One region of the Metapseudomonas otitidis genome, then DNA from elsewhere that is predicted to be linked to it. Evidence: predicted binding sites of a transcription regulator. Region 1 holds the regulator's gene; the other holds the start of a gene.
The links. Region 1 encodes FliA, which starts transcription of late flagellar genes. Its sites were predicted from a motif close to CTAAAGTTTNNNNNNNNNNNGCCGNTAA; they were not measured.
Positions count from the first base shown of each region.

Region 2: the regulator FliA is predicted to act here: its motif matches at 2,672-2,699, upstream of PotMrB4_RS09150 (methyl-accepting chemotaxis protein).

Region 1 is NZ_AP022642.1:3,947,226-3,951,490, forward strand. It holds gene PotMrB4_RS18105 (chemotaxis protein CheA) at 1-606, opposite strand, end outside; gene PotMrB4_RS18110 (protein phosphatase CheZ) at 619-1,404, opposite strand; gene PotMrB4_RS18115 (chemotaxis response regulator CheY) at 1,424-1,798, opposite strand; gene fliA (RNA polymerase sigma factor FliA) at 1,881-2,627, opposite strand; gene fleN (flagellar synthesis regulator FleN) at 2,624-3,457, opposite strand; gene flhF (flagellar biosynthesis protein FlhF) at 3,533-4,265, opposite strand, start outside.
Region 2 is NZ_AP022642.1:1,948,871-1,953,135, forward strand. It holds gene PotMrB4_RS09135 (GGDEF domain-containing protein) at 1-93, opposite strand, end outside; gene PotMrB4_RS09140 (molybdopterin-dependent oxidoreductase) at 97-600, opposite strand; gene PotMrB4_RS09145 (Mpo1-like protein) at 696-1,052, opposite strand; gene PotMrB4_RS09150 (methyl-accepting chemotaxis protein) at 1,141-2,622, opposite strand; gene PotMrB4_RS09155 (TatD family hydrolase) at 2,731-3,537, opposite strand; gene PotMrB4_RS09160 (MltF family protein) at 3,778-4,265, shown strand, end outside.

The sequences.
Region 1 (4,265 bases):
GAACTCGTCATCGGTAATTTCATCCGACGCGGCCGCTTCGTTGCCGGCTGCGGGTTCGGCAGCGGAACCAGAAGGCTCGTCCAGCGCCGTCAGCAGTTGCTCGAACTCGCTGTCGGTGATGTCGCCCGATGCCGGCGCGGCAGGCTCTTCGGCCTCCGGCTCGGGCTCGGGCTCAGGTTCAAAAGCCTCAGCAACAGGCTCAGGCTCGGACGCACCCGCAGGCTCTGCCAGGCGCGACAATGCGGCCAGCAGCTCGGGCGTGGCGGGCGTCGGCTCGGAGCGCTCGCGTACCTGGCTGAACATCTCGTTGACGGTATCCAGTGCCTGAAGCACCACGTCCATCAGCTCGGCATCGACTCGACGCGCACCCTTGCGGAGGATGTCGAACACGTTTTCGGCGATGTGGCAGCATTCCACAAGGGCGTTTAGCTGGAGGAAACCAGCTCCGCCCTTGACCGTGTGGAAACCCCGGAAAATGGCATTGAGCAGATCCATATCGTCCGGACGGCTCTCCAGCTCAACGAGCTGCTCGGACAATTGCTCCAGTATTTCGCCGGCCTCTACCAGGAAGTCCTGGAGGATTTCTTCATCGGCGTCGAAGCTCATTAGGCGGCTCCCCTAGAAACCAAGGCTGGATAACAGATCATCGACGTCGACCTGATCGGCCACGACGTCATCACGCTTATCGGCATTGATCTGCGGACCTTCACCCCTAGATGGATCTTTTAGTTTTTCTTTCTCGACAACCATCGCTTCGCGGTCATGTTGAATGCCTGCGAAACGGTCTACATCACTGGCCATCAGCACCAGTTTCACCAGGTTGTGCTCAACTTCGGTCACCAACTGGGTGACGCGTTTGATCACTTGCCCGGTCAGGTCCTGATAGTCCTGTGCCAGCAGGATGTCGTTCATATGGGAGGATAGCTGCTCGGTGTCGCGCTGGCTGCGCGCCAGGAACGATTCGATGCGCTTGGCCAACTCCCGGAACGCATCCGCGCCGATCTCGCGCCGCATGAAGCGCCCCCACTCCTCGGAAAGGCTCTGGGCTTCATCGCCCAGGCCATTGAGCAGCGGTGCGCTCTCCTCCACCAGATCCATGGTGCGGTTGGCTGCCTTCTCCGTCATGTGCACGACGTAGGAGAGACGATCCGTCGCATCGGCGATCTGGGACATTTCCTTGGCGTGGGGCAAATGCGGATCGATCTGGAAGTTGACGATCGCATTGTGCAACTCGCGGGTGAGCTTGCCGACTTCCTGATAGAGGCCGCGGTCGCGAACCTTGTTCAGTTCGTGGATCAGTTGCACCGCATCGCCGAAGTTGCCCTTTTCAAGGGTTTCCACCAGCTCGCGTGCATGATTTTTCAGGGTCGACTCGAGGTCTCCCGACTGGGAATCTTTATCCATGGCGTCCTCGCGACTGGCATCAGCCGTTGACCCGCTCGAAGATCTTTTCAATCTTCTCTTTGAGCACCTGGGCCGTGAACGGCTTGACCACGTACCCGTTCACGCCGGCCTGGGCGGCTTCGATGATCTGATCGCGCTTGGCTTCAGCAGTCACCATCAGCACCGGCAGGTGCTTCAGGCGCTCGTCAGCGCGCACGGCTCGCAGCAGGTCGATGCCAGTCATGCCGGGCATGTTCCAGTCGGTGACCAGGAAATCGAAATTGCCGCTGTGCAGCATCGGCAAGGCGGTTGTGCCGTCGTCGGCCTCTGCGGTGTTGGTGAAGCCCAAATCACGCAGGAGGTTCTTGATGATGCGTCTCATCGTAGAGAAATCGTCCACGATGAGGATTTTCATGTTCTTGTCCAAATCGACCTCCGTACAGTCCTGAACGCCCCCGGGTCACGGGGGCGTCGTTCAATCGAAAAACCGGTGTGCTTCAGGCACGCCACTCACCCAGCCGGGCCCGCAGACGTGCGGCGCACTGGCTGTGCAACTGGCTGACTCGGGATTCACTGACTCCCAGCACTTCACCGATTTCCTTCAAATTCAGCTCTTCGTCGTAATACAGCGCCAGCACCAGGCGCTCTCGTTCCGGCAGATTGGCGATGGCATCGGCCAGCGCCGCCTGGAAGCGCTCGTCTTCCAGGTCATTCGAAGGTTCGAGATGGGTGACTCCGGTATCTTCGTGCGCCGTGCCATGCTCCCCGCCTTCCAGAAGGTCGTCGAAGCTGAACAGCCGGCTGCCCAAAGTGTCGCTCAGGATGCCGTAGTAATCTTCGAGACTCAATCCAAGTTCGGCCGCAACCTCCTGATCTTTAGCGTCACGTCCAGTTCTTGCCTCGACTTTGCGGATGGCGTCGCTGACCATCCGGGTATTGCGGTGGACCGAGCGCGGTGCCCAGTCGCCCTTGCGGACCTCGTCGAGCATCGCCCCGCGGATGCGGATGCCGGCGTAGGTCTCGAAACTCGCACCCTTGCTGGAGTCGTACTTCTTCGATGCTTCCAGCAGGCCGATCATCCCCGCCTGCATGAGGTCTTCAACCTGCACGTTCGCCGGCAAGCGTGCCAGCAGGTGGTAGGCGATCCGCTTGACCAGGGGCGCGTAGCGCTCGATCAGCTGGTGCTGGGAATCCCCGGCCTGAGCCTTGTTGTACATGCGAAGTCCACTTGCGGGTGGTGTCATACGGTCGAATCCGCGATGGGTTGCTGCACCAGTCGCTCGACGAAGAACTCAAGGTGGCCGCGGGGGTTGGCCGGTAACGGCCAGCTGTCGACCTTCTGAGCAATCGCCTTGAACGCCAGGGCACATTTCGAACGCGGGAACGCTTCGTAGACCGCTCGCTGCTTCTGCACCGCCTTGCGCACGGACTCGTCGTAGGGGACGGCGCCGACGTACTGCAAGGCCACATCGAGGAAGCGATCGGTCACCTTGGTCAGCTTAGCAAAGAGGTTGCGACCTTCCTGCGGGCTGTGGGCCATATTGGCCAGGACCCGGAAACGGCTCATGCCGAAGTCGCGGTTGAGCAGCTTGATCAGCGCATAGGCGTCGGTAATGGACGTAGGCTCGTCGCAGACGACCACGATCACTTCCTGCGCAGCACGGACGAAGCTGACCACCGCATCGCCGATGCCGGCGGCGGTGTCGATCACCAGCACGTCCAGGTTGTCGCTGATCTCGCTGAACGCCTGGATCAGGCCGGCATGCTGCATCGGCGAGAGCTGGACCATGCTCTGCGTGCCGGAAGCGGCTGGCACGATGCGGACGCCGCCCGGCCCTTGCAGCAGCACGTCACGCAGGTCGCACTCGCCTGCGATCACGTCCGCCAGGGTCCGCTTGGGCGTCAGCCCGAGCAGCACGTCGACGTTGGCCAGGCCGAGGTCGGCGTCCAGCAGCATCACGCGGCGCCCCAGGTCGGCCAGCGCCAGCGAGAGGTTCACGGATACGTTGGTCTTGCCGACACCGCCCTTGCCACCGGTTACAGCAATCACCTGTACGGGATGCAAACTACCCATTTATCACACACCTTGTTCACGTCGACTGGGCCACTTGGCGCATTCACGCCACCCATCCCGGGCGGCTCTGGGTTTCTATCCAACCTGGCGAGTGGGCGCCTGGTACAGACCTGCGAACAGGTCGGCCATGGCTTCCTCGCTGGGGTCCTCCGGTGCCTGAAGGCTCACCGCACGGCTCACCAGTTGGTGACTGCGCGGAACCTGGAGATCATCCGGAATCCGAGGCCCATCAGCGAGATAGGCTACCGGCAGATGCTGGCCGATAGCCAGTCCCAACACTTCGCCCAGGCTCGCGGCTTCATCGAGCTTGGTCAGGATGCAGCCCGAAAGGCCACACCGCTTGTAACTATGGTAGGCCGCTTTCAGCACCTGGCTTTGACTGGTTGCAGCCAAAACGAGGAAATTGCGCGCTTTCACGCTGCGACTGGCCAGTGTCTCGAGCTGCATTTTAAGCGCCGGATCGTTCGCCGGCAGCCCCGCCGTATCAATCAGCACCACACGCTTGCGTGCGAGGGGGGCGAGAGCCTGGGTCAGCGACTGGCCCGGATCGACGTGAGTGACAGACACACCGAGGATGCGGCCCAGGGTCTTCAGCTGTTCCTGGGCACCGATCCGGTAGCTGTCCATGCTCACCAGGGCGATCTGCTGGGCGCCGTACTTAAGCACGTAGCGGGCGGCCAGCTTGGCCAGGGTGGTGGTCTTGCCCATGCCGGCGGGACCGACCAGGGCGATCACGCCCCCCTCTTCCAGAGGCTCCTCGGCAGGGGTACGGATGGCGTGGGCCAGGTGGGCCAGCACCATGCGCCAG
Region 2 (4,265 bases), 2.0 Mb from region 1:
CACGGCCATGCCGGCCAGCAGCGCCAGCAGGACGAACATGACCATCCGCTGGCGGGCGATGTAGGCGGCGTTGTCGGGTAGGCGCTCGGGCATGGCTTACTCGATGAAGATCTCGCTGAGTTGCCAGATGGCGCGGTTGTAGTACTTCTGGGTCCGCAGTTCGTGGTGCTGGTCGAACGGGTACATGAGAAACAGTGGCCCGAGGGATTCCACCGGCATCGGCTGGCCGTCGCGCTGGTAGGCGATGACCGGGGAATAGCGGTTGATGTCGCTGGCCGGGATGATCACCGAGTAGTCGTTCAGTGCGCGCATGCGCAGCTGGGCATTGGCCGGTGGGCTCACGTGCAGCTGGCGCAGCAGGTAGGCCAGGGGCACGCCGCGCCACTCGGAGACGCGATCATCTGCCGGGCCACGGGCCGTGACGGTGGTGGCTGGCATGCTCTGCAAGGTGCGCAGGGTGAAGGTGCGGACGGGTTGCCCAGGGCTGTGCACCCTCAGGGCGGGCAGGTCCAGCGGGTAGGCGGCCTCATCTGCCCGGACCCAGGGACAGGCCAGTAGCGTCAGGAAAATGGTGACAAAAAAACGTCGCTTTAACGGCATGCGACTGTCCTCGGGCCTCGTGGTGCCAGCATATCGTCAGCATGCCGGCAGGCTTGAGGGAATCCGACGAAACGTGATGGCGCTTTGATGCCCGTTCAGGAACGGTTCCGCCAGTTGCGCCACCAGCCGCCGCTGAAGAGGAAGCGCGGGAAGGTCACGAACTGCTCCATCAGGATGCGTCCCACCGCATCACGGCGGCCCTCGAAGGGCTCCGGCGCTTCGTGCTCCAGGCGGTGGCCGTGGCCTTGCAGGGCAAGGGAGGCCAGCACGCCGATGACCCCCAGCGCCAGGGGCAGCCAGGCGAGGTCGAACAGGCCGGTGAGGATCACCAGCACCGAGACGATGAACAGCGGCACGGCGATCAGGTGCAGCACGAGGTTGGTGGGGTTGCGGTGGTTCCTGGCGTAGGTGCGCCACTGCCAGCGGTGAAGATCGGGATGACGTTTGCCCATGTGCGAATCCTCCGGGATTGGCGGGCAGTCTAGGCCGGCCCCGAGGGGGCCGGCGAATGGGTCTTCTCTATGGGTGGGATAGAAGCGGCTACAGCTTGAGCTGGCGGATGGCGCGGGACAGCTCGCTGGCCAGTTCGGCCAGCTCGTTGCTGGTGGCGGCGGAGCCGACGGTCTGGCCGACGGTGAGTTCGGTGACGTCGCGGATGCGCACCACGGCGCGGGTCATTTCCTCGGCCACCTGGCTCTGCTGCTCGGCGGCGACGGCGATCTGGGTGTTGCTCTCACGCATCTGCGCCACGGCTCCGGCGATGGCGGCCAGGGCTTCGCCGGCTTCGTGGGCCTGCTGCACGCAGCTGTCGGCCTTGTAGGAGCTCTCCTGCATGAACTCCACGGCGTCCCGGGTGCCGGACTGCAGGGCGTTGATCATGGAGGTGATCTCGTCGGTGGAGTCCTGCACGCGGCGGGCGAGGTTGCGCACCTCGTCGGCCACCACGGCGAAGCCACGGCCCATTTCCCCGGCGCGGGCGGCTTCGATGGCGGCGTTGAGCGCCAGCAGGTTGGTCTGCTCGGCGATGCCGTGGATGACGCTGACCACGCTGCTGATCTTCTGGCTGTCCTCGGCGAGGCGGCCGATCATCTCGGCGGTCTGCTGCACGCCGCTGGACAGCCCGGCGATGGACTCACCCACGCGGCTGACCACCTGCTGGCCATTGCCGGCCAACTGGTCGGCGGTGCGCGACTGGTCGCGGGTGTCGGCGGCGTGCTGGGCGATGTGGTGGACGGTGGCGGACATCTCGTTGATGGCGGTGGCGGCCTGGTCGGTCTCGCTCTGTTGCCCGAGCATGCCCTGGCGGACCTCGCCCATGCTGCCGGCGAGGCGGGCGGCACCTTCGTCGAGGCGGGCGGTGACCTGGGCGACGGTGCCCACCACGCGCTGGAAGCCCGACTGCATGGCGTTGAAGGCGCTGGCCATCTGGCCCACTTCGTCGCGGCTGTCCAGCGGAACGCGGGCGGAGAGGTCGCCGCTCTTCTCCACGTGGAGCATCACGTCCTTGAGGGTGTTGAGGTGGCTGAGCAGGAAGCGGATCAGCAGCTGCGAGGACGCCAGCAGCACGATCATCAGCAGGAACACGGTAACGGCGTAGTTGAGGGTGCGATCAGCGAACACCTCGATGAAGCTCGGCCCTCGGACCAGCACGGCCACGCGCTGGCCCTGGCCGGCGTCCTGCACCTGGGCGCCGATGACCGGGTCGCTGCCGAAGAGGTTGTCATGGGGGAGGTCGACCCAGCCATTGGCACGGGCCAGCGCCGAGCCATCGACATCGCGCACATCGGGGCTGCTGCCGCTGGCGAAGACCACCACGTCCCCGCCGCCGGGCAGGGCCTGGCCGCTCGGCCAGGCCTTGAGCAGCTGCGCCCTGGATTGCGCCGCCTCGCGGGCAGCCTGCTGGCGGGCATCCTGCTCCAGGGAAATGGCATGCAGCACCAGGAGCAGGGTGGTGGCGAATGCCACCGCGTTGACGGCCCAGAACTTGTACTTCAGTGACAGGTCGCGAATCCATTTGCCCATGGGGTCGTTCTTCTTCTCGGTATGGCTGTTGGCAAGGTGCCAGCATTGTTTCGCAGCACTCTGACGCGAAACTTGATCCTTATCAATTCGCACTTTCGCACGAAGAGGTTAGGCGATATCTGGCAGCCCAAAGAACTGACGAGCGCATGCCGTGCTGTGTGAGGCGAGCTGTTCCTGGGACTCGCCCCGGTGCAGCGCGACCTCCCGCAGGACTTCCGTGAGGAAGGCCGGCTCATTGCGCCCATGCTTGGGTTTCGGCCGCAAACTGCGAGGCATTAGGTAGGGCGCATCACTTTCCAGCATCAACCGACCGGCGGGAATGTCCCGCACCAGCGGGTGCAGGTGGGTGCCACGGCGCTCATCGCAGATCCAGCCGGTGATGCCGATGTGCAGGTCGAGGTCCAGGTAGGCGTACAGCGTGCGCTGCTCGCCGGTGAAGCAGTGCACCACGGCGGCGGGCAACTGGTCGCGGAAGGGGCGGAGGATCGCCAGCAGGCGTTCGCTCGCCTCGCGCTCGTGGAGGAACACCGGCTTGCCCAACTCCACGGCCAGCGCCAGCTGTTCTTCGAGGGCTTTCTCCTGCAGCGGGCGGGGGGAGAAGTCGCGGTTGAAGTCCAGGCCGCATTCGCCCACGGCGCGTACGTCCGGCTCGCTCAGCAAGGCCTTCAGGCGACGAGCGGTATCGGCGTTCCAGTGGCTGGCATCGTGGGGGTGGACGCCGGCGGTGCTGAACAGCCGTTGCCGCTCGGGATCGAGCCGGCGGGCCAGTGCCAGAGCGGCTTCGCTTTCCTTCTCGCTGGTGCCGGTGAGCACCATCTGCACCACGCCGGCGGCGATGGCGCGCTCCAGAAGGGCTTCGCACTCGGGGGCGAAGCTCGGGTGGGTCAGATTGACGCCGATGTCGATGAGTTGCATCTTTCCTACCTCTCTGATGCGAGCGGGGCAGGATAGCAAGCGCCCGATCAGTCGAAAAAGCCAATATTTACGTGGGGTTATGCGGGTTCGTCGGCAGGGCGACCGCCGGTGGCTGGCAATGCACGGCGGGCTGTGACACTCTCCGCGCCCCCTCGCTGGCGCCCAGGGAACTCCCCTGTGGCATGGCGTTCTCAGTCGCTCGGGTTCGCATGGTGCGGGCCGTACGGGTCCGGAGATCAGATGACGCGAATCCTGCCGCTGCTCGTGTGCCTGCTGGCCCTGCTGCCGTTCCCGGCGGCGGCGCGCCTGGCCGGCCCGCCGGAGAACTGGCAGCAGCCGAGCGAGGCCCGCGACCTGGCGCAGATCCGCCGGACCGGGGTGCTCAAGGTGCTGGTCAACCAGAGCCGCAACAGCTCTGGCGAGGTGAAGGGCCAGGCCATCGGCGTCGAATACCACCGCATCCGTGCCTTCGAACAGTTCCTCAACCGTGATGGGCGCCCGCTCGAAGTGCGCATCATTCCCCGCCCCAAGGACCAGCTCGCCGCGGCATTGCTGCGCGGTGAGGGCGATCTGGTCGCGCCCGGTGAACTCCTCGATCCCCGTGCCACCTCGGACGTCAGCGCCAGCGCGCCGGTACGCGAGCACGTGCCGCTGGTGCTGGTGGCGCGCACCGGCGACCGGCGTTTCCAGCGCCTGGAGCAACTGGCCGGGCGGGTGGTGACCCTGCC